Regions from separate parts of the Lysinibacillus sp. FSL M8-0337 genome, predicted to be linked through region 3. Evidence: riboswitches for the same ligand, from Rfam matches in the RefSeq annotation. Region 3 holds a riboswitch; each other region holds the start of a gene.

Region 1 (4,289 bases), 1.4 Mb from region 3:
CTCGGTTTAATTTCTGTAAATACAGCGCTTGAGCTAGATATTTATGGGAATGTAAATTCAACTCATGTTTCTGGCACACGAATGATGAATGGGATTGGTGGTTCTGGTGATTTTGCTCGTAATGCCCGGTTAGGTATTTTTGTGACGAAATCGTATGCAAAAGGCGGTAAAATTTCTAGTATCGTACCAATGGTTTCGCATGTAGACCATACAGAACATGATGTAGATATTATTGTCACAGAACAAGGTGTTGCAGACTTGCGTGGTTTAGCACCGAAAGAGCGTGTAGGTCGTATTATTGAAAACTGTGCGCATCCAGATTATAAGGATCAATTATGGGCGTACTTTAACGAAGCGAACGAGGCAACAGGCGGACACCATACACCACATATTTTAGAAAAAGCGCTTTCTTGGCATGTCAATTTAGCTAAGAACGGTACAATGCAAGATCCATCATTTGCAAAATAATGATATAAAAAAGCCTTGAGAGTTTGTTTGTTGTCTCTCAAGGCTTTGATTTGTTTAAATTTATTTTTTAAAGGCAGATGTTACTTTAGGCTCTGTCCCTTGGATAAGCCGTTTAATATTTTCAATATGCAACATGAGCGCGATACCAAAAAGAACAATTGAAATCATTGTTGGTCCAACCCCAGGTATCCATAAGTAAGTTGCTGTACAAAAAACAATATAAAATACAAGCACACCAATGATTAAATAATTTGTTGTTAAAGATAAAATGACAAATAACATAAGTGCAAATAATGCAATTTTCCAATCAATAGCGAGCAATATGCCTATGATTGATGCAGTTCCTTTCCCGCCTTTGAAGCCCATATGGAACGGGAAGTTATGACCTAGTATTACACTAGCAGCTATTGCATAGGTTAATAACCACATTTGTACTTCAGTAAATTGTGAAGCATTGGAGGAAAAGTAGTAAAGTGCGCATAGCACGGCAGCAACTCCTTTACCTATATCTATAAGTGCTACTAATATGCCGTATTTCCATCCAAGAGAAAGCGTTGCGTTTGAGGCACCCGCATTGCCATGGCCAGTCTTTTTTAAATCTACTCCAGAAAGAAACTGTGCCACTTTAGAGCCATGAATACAGCCGATTAGATAACCAATAATAATAAAAATAATCATGGCTTTTACCATAAAAATACTCCTTTCAAACTATATTTTTATATAGTGTATGTGTTCTTATTACGTAAAGGAGCAGACAGAAGTTTCAGAAAAAAATAAATTTTACTGTTGACAGAAAAAAAGTCTATGTTTATACTGTGTAACAACGATGGAAATTGAATCACATACTCTTATCAAGAGCGGCGGAGGGATAGGCCCTATGATGCCCGGCAACCAGTGAGTGACGAACTTGCTAAGGTGCTAATTCCTACAGATTCTTACTTGGATCTGGCAGATAAGGGGAGGAAAACTTGCAACCGCAACCCTCTTCTTAACTGAAGGGGGTTTTTGTTTTCTCACATAAATCCTCCTCATCTCCGGTACCATCGTAAAACCCATTTAGGAGGAAGAAAACATGTCGAATTTTAAACCAGAAACTTTACTATTACACGGTGGCCAAGAGCCAGACCCAGTGACAGGCTCCCGAACTGTACCGGTGTACCGTTCAACAGCTTTCGTATTTAAAGACACTGCTCATGCGCAACGTCTTTTCGCTTTAGAAGAAGCGGGCAATATTTATACACGTATTACAAATCCAACTGTAGATGTTTTTGAAAAACGCGTCGCTTTATTGGAGGGCGGTACAGCAGCAGTAGCACTTTCATCAGGTGCAGCAGCTATCGCATTTTCAATTTTAAATCTTGCAGGAGCAGGGGATGAAATCGTAGCAGCAAGTTCTTTATACGGAGGAACATATAACTTATTAGCAAATACACTACCAAACTACGGTATTAAAACAATTTTCGTAGATGAAACAAATCCTGAGAATTTCCGATCTGCCATTAATGAAAAGACAAAAGCAGTGTTCGCTGAAATTTACGGAAACCCAAGCTTAAAAGTGCTAGATGTAGAGGCAGTAGCTACAATTGCACATGACAACGGTTTACCTTTAATTATTGATAGCACTTTTGCTTCACCATATGGCTCAACACCAATCGACTTCGGTGCAGATATCGTCGTTCACTCAGCGACAAAATGGATTGGCGGACACGGTACAACTTTAGGCGGTGTAGTTGTGGATGCAGGGAAATTTGATTGGACTCAAGGTAGATTCCCAGGATTTACAGAACCTGACGCATCTTATCACGGATTACGATACGGTATTGATACTGCAGCGGCTGCATTTGCCACAAAACTGCGCGTGCAATTACTACGTGATTTTGGACCAACATTAAGTGCAGATGCTGCATTTAACTTATTACAAGGTTTAGAAACGCTCCATTTGCGAATTCCTAAACATAATGAAAATGCCTTAGCAGTTGCAGAATATTTACGTAACCACCCATCTGTGGAGTATGTAAACTATAATGGATTAGAAGATTTTGCTACACATGATTTAGCGAAGAAATATTTGAAAAATGGCTTCGGTTCAGTGCTTACATTTGGCATTAAAGGTGGACGAGAAGCAGGCCGTCAATTAATAGACAGCGTAAAATTATTTTCACACGTAGCAAATGTAGGCGATGCAAAATCACTAATTATTCACCCAGCGTCTACAACTCATCAACAATTATCTGCTGAGGAATTAATCCAAACTGGTGTTTCCGAGTCGCTCATTCGCTTATCAATTGGTTTAGAGGCAATTGAGGATATTATTGCAGATTTAGAACAAGCTATTGCACAAGTAACAACAACTGAACAAAAAGTAGAAGCATAACTATTAAGATAGCCAATGATTTATGTTGTAGCGTTTACGTATTTTCTCATTCGAAATGCCTCATTTGGTAATGCGTATAACGTTGCGACATTCATCCTTACCTCATTCGGTGAGTTTTCTGAAATTTTTTATAAATAATACCTAGTAATTTTATAAGCATTGTTGACTTGGTTAAAACCATGCTGTATACTAGGGATTAAGTAAAACGTTCGAAAGGCTACCAACCTTGAACAAAGTGATGATGTTACTAAACTTTCACCGCCATTCATTAGGCGAAAACAGCTAATTTGTTTTCATAAGTGCTCCCCCACTTTTGAATATATATATGAAAGGGGGTAGCTACCTAGCCAGTAGCTACTCTCGCTTTCCATAACTGATCGAAAAAGGAGTGTTAACAATGGGAAATATTTATCGTGCACAAAATGTAACTGCTTATCTTATATATGAATTAAATGAAAGCCATCATTTTGTAAATAATATGGCCATTCAATACTTACTTTCGACAGTTGAATCAAAATGGCAACAAACTTTTGGACATAGTGCTTTTGAAGAAATCGTATATGCTAAAGAAGAAGGCTATACAGTAAAAGAAGTTTTTGAAGAGTATAAAGTTCATGGTACAAACCATATTACGCTACCTGCGACAGAGTATTACTTACAATACGGGTCATTTCAACTAATCGAGCGCACATATGCCATACCGAACTTTACACAGGAAGAAATCAAACTAGTACAATCAGCTTTAGCACAATATCGTTATCGATTATTTTTACTAGCAAGTTAACTTTCCCTTATATTTTTTAGCTCATTCTCTACTGCTATAGGGAATGAGCTTTTTGTTGTGCTAAGTTTTTTTGAATTTGTTTCGACTTTTCAAGACAGCCATTCTATAAGTAGTATCTTCGTACATATATAATAGAAGAAAGGCATTTTTTTTTATAAAAGAATCGTCAATATTTGTTCAAAAATTATAGATTTATTAAAAAAACGTATAATAAAGGCAATGAAACCGATTTCTTTTGCACGCCTAGAGAAAACAAATGTCCATCCTAGAAAGATTTTTCTTGTGCAATGGATTTATTTGCGTTACAATTTTCTTTAGGTTAAATTTTGAATTATTTGAATATGTGCTTGTAGGCACAAACTTTATATAGAGAGAAAACTGGAGAAATGTACGTTGGAGGGAATCAAGTATGGCAACTATAAAGGCAGCGATCTTAGGATTTGGAACTGTAGGTCAAGGAATTTATCATATTTTAAATGAAAAGCGTGAAGAGCTAAAACATAAATTAGGCATTGAGTTAGAAGTAGCAAAAATATTAGTAACGGATGCTAGTCGTGAACGTGTTCCGGGCACAGCACATTTAATGACAACGAGTATGGATGAAGTGTTGGCAGAGCCTGGCATGCAAGTTGTATTCGAAGCGATTGTCAATGAAGAGCCGGC
Region 2 (4,289 bases), 180 kb from region 3:
TATCTTTAATTTCAGCTGCAGTTTTATCGATACCATCTTTTAATTTAATTAAGCCTTTCGCTTCTAATAATGACAGCATACGACCATGGTCTGAAACAGAATTAGATAATAAGATTGTTGCACCTTTCGGAAGGTCTTCAAGAGTTTTATATTTTTTAGAGTAAATACCGATTGGCTCGATATGTACACCGCCAGCATTTACAAAGTCATAGCCATTATCTTTAATTTGTAAATTTAAATAAGGGATATGTTGGAAATAGTTTGCATCGATTGTTCCTGAATCTAAATCTTGGTTTGGTAATACATAATCTTGGTATGTTTCGATTTCTAAGTCAATGCCTTCTTTAGCTAAAATCGGTTTTGCTTTTTCTAAAATAACTGCGTGAGGTGTGTTAGAAGCACCTATTTTTAATGTTACTTTTTCTTCAGTTTTTGCACTGTCGTCTGCCTTATCTCCAGAGCCTGCTTCATCTTTGTTACCAGCACCACAAGCTGCTAAAGCTAGTACAAGTACTGATAAAAATAATCCTGCTAATAACTTCTTCATTTGTCTACACTCCCTTTATTTTGTTCAAACCATAATATGTTAGCGGTAAATAACCGGTATAACCTTTTTAACGTTTGTCTGTTTTCGAAGTAATCATATCGCCAATCCATTGGATGATAAATACGACTACTAAGATCAAAATAGTTGCCATTAATGTCACATCTTGGCGATTACGTTGGAAGCCATCTAAAAAGGCTAAGTTTCCTAGACCGCCAGCACCAATAATACCAGCCATCGCCGTATAGCCAACAAGGGCAACAGCCGTTACCGTAATCCCAGAAATAAGTGCTGGTAATGATTCTGGAATTAGTACTTTCCATATAATTGTGGACGTTTTAGCACCCATTGAGCGAGCTGCTTCTATAACGCCCTTATCAATTTCTCGTAGTGCAATTAATACCATTCGGGCATAGAATGGTGCTGCACCAATAATAAGTGCTGGTAAAGCTGCATCTGCTCCACGGATTGTCCCAAGTAAAAACTTTGTAAACGGTATTAGTAAAATAATTAACACGATAAATGGTATCGAACGGAATATATTGACGATCGACCCCGTTAAAAAGTTAACGATTTTATTTGCCCATAATTGGTTTGGGCTCGTTAAAAAGAGGATAATACCAATGGCTAAACCAAGTATGAATGTGATGACCGTTGAAATAGTGGTCATATAAAGTGTTTCGTATGTGGCAGACCACATTTTTTCCCAGTCGACATTCGGAAAGAGACTAGTTAGCATTTGCAATCACCTCCGTTTGTACTTCAACTGTATTCAAATAATTTAATGCAGCTGCTACATTTGTCTCTGAGCCATCAATTTGCACAACAAGTGTGCCGTATGCGCCGTTTTTAGTTTGTGAGATATTACCATGAACAATACTAATTTCTACATCAAACTGCTTCACTAAATGCGATATTACGGGTTGCTCGGTTTTTTCTCCTACAAAGACAAGTTTAACCAGTTGTCCTGTAGGATAATTTGCTCTAAGCTGTGCAACAGTCTCTTGCGTTTCCTTCGTATCAGTAATTTGAGAGACGAATTTTTTTGTAATAGCCGCTTGAGGTGCTTGGAACACTTGCAATACTTCTCCGCGTTCTACAATTTCTCCAGCCTCCATCACCGCCACGCGATGACAAATTTTGCGAATAACATGCATTTCATGCGTAATTAACACAATGGTTAAGCCTAATCGTTCATTAATATCAACAAGTAAATCGAGAATTGCATCTGTAGTTTCTGGATCAAGTGCAGATGTAGCTTCGTCACATAACAATACTTCAGGATTATTGGCAAGTGCTCGCGCTATACCAACCCGTTGCTTTTGACCACCTGATAGCTGTGATGGGTACGCTTTTTCGCGACCTTCTAAGCCAACGAGTGCAATTAGTTCTTTCACACGTGCTTCTCGCTCACGCTTAGAAACACCTGCAATTTCTAGTGGAAAGGCAATGTTTTCTGCCACTGTTCGAGACCAAAGTAAGTTAAAATGTTGGAAAATCATACTTACCTTTTGTCTAGCATCACGGAGCTTTTGCCCCTTAATAGATGAAAATTCTTGGTTGTTGACCTTCACTGTACCTGTCGTAGGTTTTTCTAAACCGTTTAATAAACGAATCATCGTACTTTTACCAGCACCACTGTAGCCGATAATGCCAAAAATTTCACCTTTGTTAATCGAAAGATTTACATCTTTGACAGCAGTCAATTCGCCATTTGCGGTTTTGTATTTCTTCGTAATATTTTGAAGCTGTATCATAGCGAATACTCCTTTTCTCATATAGAAAACCCCTTCTCTCAAGACAAGTAGAAGGGGTCACGTACTTTATACGCTAAACCGTTCTCTCATCTTTCAAAGATAAATCTTTGGGTGATTTGGCACCTTTTCACAAATGTGATGGTTGCCGGGCTTCATAGGGCACTTCCCTCCGCCGCTCTTTATAAGAGTTCGATATATTTAATAGTTTTTTAATATATTTGTTACTTTACCACGCTAGCAAAGTTCAGTCAATTGGTTTTTTTAACAATTCGTATAAAAATGGTACGGATTGAAAGGCATAAATCTTATCAATAACCTTTCCACCATCGCTAACGAGTAAACAAGGTACACTTTCAATTTGAAAATCAAAAGCTATTTGTTCTAGAAAATTGATGTTTGCCTTGCCTATTTTTACCTCTGGTAGTAACTGTTCAATGATATTCATCATTTTGGATGCAACGGCACAAGTTCCGCACATCGGTGTATATAAATAAAAGGCAGTTTTGTCTCCAGACTTTACAGCCGTTTCCCACTGCTCTTTTGACCATTCTTCCATGATTTCACGCAACCTTACAAAATATATTCATTATGGATTGAAAAATGTGCGCGCAATAAAATCGTCGCTAGCACTTTCCTCGGTGTTGTTTCTACTTCTTTATATGTTGGCATTGTCCGTAAATGCTCAGCCTCTGGATAATGTCTATCCATTAATGCTCGTAGTTTATCGCCCGATGTATCCGCATCAAAAAATGTATAGAGCTCACAGCCCTCATATGGGTCGAGTAATTCTTCTAATTGATGCACACCAATTGTACCATTTGTACAAAGGATTGTAACATCTTCACTCAGAATAGGTTCAATTTGAAGCTTATCCGAACGGCCTTCCACGATTAAACATTTCCCTTCGAACATAACGCCACCCCCATTTAGACAGTTATCTACTACAGCATACCATTTGAATAACCGAATTTCATACTATTGCATCGCAATTTCTGGCGTTTCCATGATAACTTATTGAGCTAGCAATTCCTATGATGCGCCGAAAAACTGTAGCATGATATAATAAAAAACGCCGGCAAATTTTCCGACGTTTTTCTATTACAGGCTTGTTTATTCTGCAATCAATTTTTCGTATTGCTCAGCTGTCATAAGGTTTTCAATCTCTGATGCATCAGCAGGCTCTACAACGATCATCCATGCTTTTTCATATGGTGATTCATTTACGAATTCTGGGCTATCTTCTAAGTCTGCATTTACTTCAACTACAGTACCTGAAATTGGTGCGTAAAGTTCAGAAACAGTTTTTACTGATTCTACACTTCCGAATGGATCATCTGTTTTAATTTCATCGCCAACTTGTGGAAGCTCAACGAAAACGATATCTCCTAGTTCTGATTGTGCGAAGTGAGAAATACCGATACGTACTTTACCATCTTCTAATTTTACCCATTCGTGTTCTTCAGAGTAACGTAAGTCTTTAGGTGTGCTCATGCCAAAAACCCCTCCATAAATATGTAATATATTCACTATCAGTGTGCCATACTTCTATCATAAAAACAAGGATAAAAGCAGTTATTTCCAAGCTTGCTCAAATTCTGTTTCTTTAAAACCTAACGTTACTTTTTTTCCATCTGTCACGATTGGTCGTTTCATTAGCATACCATCTGACGCAAGCAGTGTAAGTTGCTCATCTTCCGGCATTTCCGCCAATTTATCCTTCAATCCAAGTTCACGGTATTTCATGCCAGAAGTGTTAAAAAACTTCTTCAGTGGTAACCCGCTCGCTTGCCAATATTGCTTTAATTGTTCTTTCGTAGGTGCTTGTTCAACGATGTGTACCTCTTCGTATGAAACGCCATTGTCGTTTAACCACTTCTGTGCTTTTTTACAAGTTGTACATTTAGGATAATGGATAAATTGAATCATATTTGTAGGCTCCTCTACTATCATTTTCTGTAGTATACCATCATAACTAGTATGTGCCAAAA
Region 3 (4,289 bases):
GGAACGAATACATCGTTCCCTTTTTGTATGCATTATTTTAATGGACCACCAAGTTTAGTGATTGCTTCAGAAACATTTGAGAATTTCTTGAAGTTGTCGTTGAATAGACCAGCAAGTTCAGCAGCTTTCACATCGTAAGCAGCTTTGTCTGACCAAGCATCGCGTGGGTTCAGTACTTCTGATGGTACACCTTCAACTGCTGTAGGGATGTTTAAGCCAAATACAGCGTCTTGAATTGTTTCAACATTGTTTAGTTTTCCGTCGATAGCAGCACGTACCATTGAACGAGTATAAGAAAGCTTCATACGGCTACCTGTACCATATTCGCCACCAGTCCAACCAGTGTTTACAAGGAATACTTGTGCGCCATGCTCATCGATTTTTTGACCTAACATTTCTGCATACACAGTTGCTGGAAGTGGAAGGAATGGAGAACCGAAACATGTAGAGAATACTGGTTCTGGCTCTGTTACACCACGTTCAGTACCTGCAAGTTTAGATGTGAAACCACTTAGGAAGTGATACATTGCTTGTTCTTTTGTTAATTTACTGATTGGAGGTAAAACACCAAATGCATCAGCAGTTAAGAAGACGATTGTTTTTGGGTGACCTGCAACAGATGGATCAACGATATTTTCGATATATTGGATTGGATAAGCAACACGTGTATTTTCTGTTAATGAACCATCATCGTAATCGCAAACACGAGTTTCAGGATCTACAGCTACGTTCTCTAGTACAGAACCGAAGCGGATTGCGTTGTAGATTTCAGGTTCTTTTTCAGCAGAAAGGTTAATTGTTTTTGCGTAGCAACCGCCCTCAATGTTAAATACGCCGTTGTCAGACCAACCGTGCTCATCGTCACCGATTAATTTGCGGTCAGGATCAGCCGATAAAGTCGTTTTACCAGTACCAGATAAACCGAAGAATAATGCTACATCACCAGCTTCTCCAACGTTTGCTGAACAGTGCATTGATAGGATACCTTGTTGCGGTAATAGGTAGTTCATAATACCGAAAATCGATTTTTTAATTTCACCAGCATATTCAGTACCACCGATTAGGATGATTTTCTTTTCAAGTGATACAATGATGAATGTTTCAGAAGCTGTACCATCAACAGCTGGATCTGCTTTAAAGTTAGGAGCTGAAATAATTGTGAAATCAGCAACGTGAGAAGCTAATTCTTCTTCAGTTGGACGGATAAATAATTGATGGGCGAAAAGATTGTGCCAAGCATATTCATTGATTACTTGAATACTTAATTGTGAATCTTTGTCAGCACCAGCAAAACCTTTAAATACAAATAATTCGTCACGTTCTTTTAAGTATTTAACTACTTTTACATATAAGTTATCGAACACTTCAGAAGAAATTGGTTGGTTTACTTTACCCCAGTCAATTTTATCTTTTGTGCTTTCTTCTTCTACCGTATATTTATCTTTAGGTGAACGACCAGTGTATTTGCCAGTTTCTGCACGAACTGCGCCATCTACTGTTAACATTGCCTCACCACGAGATGTAGCTTTTTCAGCTAATTGTGGTACTGAAAGTTGAACGTTAATGTTCCCGCCGTTTAATAATTCCTTCAGTTCGTTTGCAATTTCTACTGAATTCATCGATTAAATACCATCCTTTTTTATAGTATTCCCTTGAGTTTGAGGGAGTTTTTCTTAATTTCAAAAATAGTATAACACAATTGCTTTAATAATCTATACTAATTCAAAAATTATTTTCGAGTTTTAAATACTTTTCAACAAAACGACATAAAATAATTGACATTGTTCTACCTTTTCCGTAAGATGAGGAATTGAACGGATACTCTTATCCCGAGCTGGTGGAGGGTCAGGCCCTGTGAAACCCGGCAACCTGCATGAACTATTTCACGACATGCGTTGGTGCCAACCTGATGCAAGGGGATACCCCTTGAACGATAAGAGTGAAAGGTTACGCAGTCATTATTCCTTTCCTCATGTTAAGTACACGTGAGAAAAGGATTTTTTTTATTTTTAAAATGAATGTAAAGGTAAGTATGTGCAATTCTTTCCTTATTATAATGACGGATCTTTCGAAATCCTCATGTTAAAAGCAACAACGGCTTGAGAGTTCAATCCTTTAGGAGCGGACTTGACATGGGTAATGAGTACCGTATTAATTTCGCAAATACTATTTGTAAGAGTAATAGGAGGAAAACCAAATGACAAACCGTCGATTGTTTACATCAGAGAGTGTAACAGAAGGACATCCAGATAAAATTTGTGATCAAATCTCGGATGCTATTTTAGATGCCATTTTAACAGAAGATCCTAATGCCCGTGTAGCGTGTGAAACAACAGTCACAACAGGCTTAGTATTAGTAGCAGGAGAAATTACTACTTCTACTTATGTAGATATTAAAGGCATTGTGCGTGATACAGTAGCAGAAATCGGCTATACACGAGGCAAGTATGGCTTTGATGCTGAAAACTTAGCTGTACTAGTCGCAATCGGAGAGCAATCACCTGATATTGCCCAAGGTGTAGACCAAGCATTAGAAGCACGTGAAGGTTCAATGACAGATGCGGATATTGAAGCGATTGGTGCAGGTGACCAAGGATTAATGTTCGGTTATGCATGTAATGAAACACCTGAATTAATGCCTTTACCAATTAGTTTAGCGCATAAATTGGCTCGTCGTTTAACAGAAGTACGTAAATCAGGTGAATTAGCATATTTACGTCCAGATGGTAAAACGCAAGTAACAATTGAGTATGATGAAAACAATGTCCCTGTTCGTGTTGATACGATCGTTATTTCAACTCAGCATGATGAAGAAGCAACACTTGAACAAATTCAAGCAGATTTAAAAGCATTAGTAATTGCTCCAGTAGTTCCTAGTGAGTTATTAGATGCACAGACTAAATACTTCATCAACCCAACTGGTCGTTTTGTTATTGGTGGTCCAAAAGGAGATGCTGGACTTACTGGTCGTAAAATCATCGTTGATACATACGGTGGTTATGCACGTCATGGTGGTGGTGCATTCTCTGGTAAGGATGCTACGAAAGTGGACCGTTCAGCAGCCTATGCAGCTCGTTATGTAGCGAAAAATATTGTTGCAGCTGGTTTAGCAGAACGTGCAGAAGTACAGCTTGCTTATGCTATCGGTGTAGCGCAGCCGGTATCGATTGCCGTTGATACGTTTGGTACAGGACGAGTAAGTGAAAGTGAAATCGTAAAATGGGTTCGCGAACTTTTCGATCTACGTCCAGCAGGCATCATTAAAATGCTTGATTTACGTCGTCCAATTTATAAACAAACGGCTGCATACGGTCACTTTGGCCGGACAGATTTAAATGTACCTTGGGAAAATACGGACAAGGCAGATGCACTAAGAGAAAAAGCGAGTTTATAATTTGTTTTATCAAGAACATTCGATTTGGTAATGAACAAACGTAAATGTTTTATTGAAAGGGGCTAGCTAGTGGCCCCTTTTTATCTTGCCTTTCGCATTTCTTCTTACTGCTACTAGGTCGGGGAGAAATGCACCTTCTATTTAAATTGTGAAGGCAACTAGTGCTCTCTAATCAAGTGAAAGACTTAAGCGCACTTTACGTAAGTGATTGAAAAAATTCGCTTTCTTCCCGTACGTCTAGCATACAAGATGTACTGTAGGCGGTTGGAAGAAAATTGCGAATTTATTTCATAAAGAGTTGTTTCGTATTTAAACACCTACAACTATGGGGCAATGTGCCCGAATTGAGCAACCATTATTTTTGAAGAGATTTGTAATATTGTCCTTTTTCCGCGTATTCTCTAACGATACGTTCCATATCTTCTTTATCTTCAGCATTTAATTCACGTACAACTTTCGCTGGACGTCCTAATGCTAAACAATTGGGAGGTATGACTTTACCTGGAGGGACAAGACTACCCGCACCGATAAATGCACCTTCTCCTATCTCTGCCCCATCTAACACAATTGATCCCATACCAATTAAGGCATTTTTTCGAATTGTACAGCTATGTAAGGTTACTTGGTGTCCAACTGTTACTTCATCTTCGATTATTAATGGATATTTTGGACTTTGATGTAGACAACAAAGATCTTGGATGCTTACTCGTTTACCAATAATTGTAGGGGATACATCGCCTCGAATCACTGTATTAAACCATATTGTTGTCTCTGCTCCAATCGTTACGTCTCCAGTAACGGTTGCATAGTCAGCAATAAAAACTGATGGATCGATTGTAGGTGTTTTGTCTTTAAAAGGATAAATCATGCTAATCGCCTCTTTTCTTTCTTTGAT

Evidence for each region. Region 3 has a riboswitch for S-adenosylmethionine ahead of metK (methionine adenosyltransferase). Riboswitches for the same ligand answer to the same signal wherever they lie in the genome.
Region 1: linked by a shared signal. The riboswitch ahead of MKY08_RS01665 (O-acetylhomoserine aminocarboxypropyltransferase/cysteine synthase family protein) and the one ahead of metK (methionine adenosyltransferase) in region 3 are both predicted to bind S-adenosylmethionine.
Region 2: linked by a shared signal. The riboswitch ahead of MKY08_RS17835 (methionine ABC transporter ATP-binding protein) and the one ahead of metK (methionine adenosyltransferase) in region 3 are both predicted to bind S-adenosylmethionine.

What each region holds. Positions count from the first base shown of each region.
Region 1 is NZ_CP151996.1:346,654-350,942, forward strand. It holds gene MKY08_RS01655 (acetyl-CoA hydrolase/transferase family protein) at 1-468, shown strand, start outside; gene MKY08_RS01660 (glycerol-3-phosphate acyltransferase) at 529-1,158, opposite strand; SAM riboswitch class I at 1,314-1,427, shown strand; gene MKY08_RS01665 (O-acetylhomoserine aminocarboxypropyltransferase/cysteine synthase family protein) at 1,541-2,842, shown strand; gene MKY08_RS01670 (hypothetical protein) at 3,240-3,626, shown strand; gene MKY08_RS01675 (homoserine dehydrogenase) at 4,036-4,289, shown strand, end outside.
Region 2 is NZ_CP151996.1:3,647,982-3,652,270, forward strand. It holds gene MKY08_RS17825 (MetQ/NlpA family ABC transporter substrate-binding protein) at 1-547, opposite strand, end outside; gene MKY08_RS17830 (methionine ABC transporter permease) at 615-1,283, opposite strand; gene MKY08_RS17835 (methionine ABC transporter ATP-binding protein) at 1,273-2,301, opposite strand; SAM riboswitch class I at 2,385-2,489, opposite strand; gene MKY08_RS17840 (thioredoxin family protein) at 2,546-2,857, opposite strand; gene MKY08_RS17845 (hypothetical protein) at 2,872-3,213, opposite strand; gene gcvH (glycine cleavage system protein GcvH) at 3,412-3,792, opposite strand; gene MKY08_RS17855 (arsenate reductase family protein) at 3,874-4,227, opposite strand.
Region 3 is NZ_CP151996.1:3,470,297-3,474,585, reverse strand. It holds gene pckA (phosphoenolpyruvate carboxykinase (ATP)) at 33-1,619, opposite strand; SAM riboswitch class I at 1,822-1,940, shown strand; gene metK (methionine adenosyltransferase) at 2,198-3,394, shown strand; gene MKY08_RS16725 (gamma carbonic anhydrase family protein) at 3,750-4,262, opposite strand.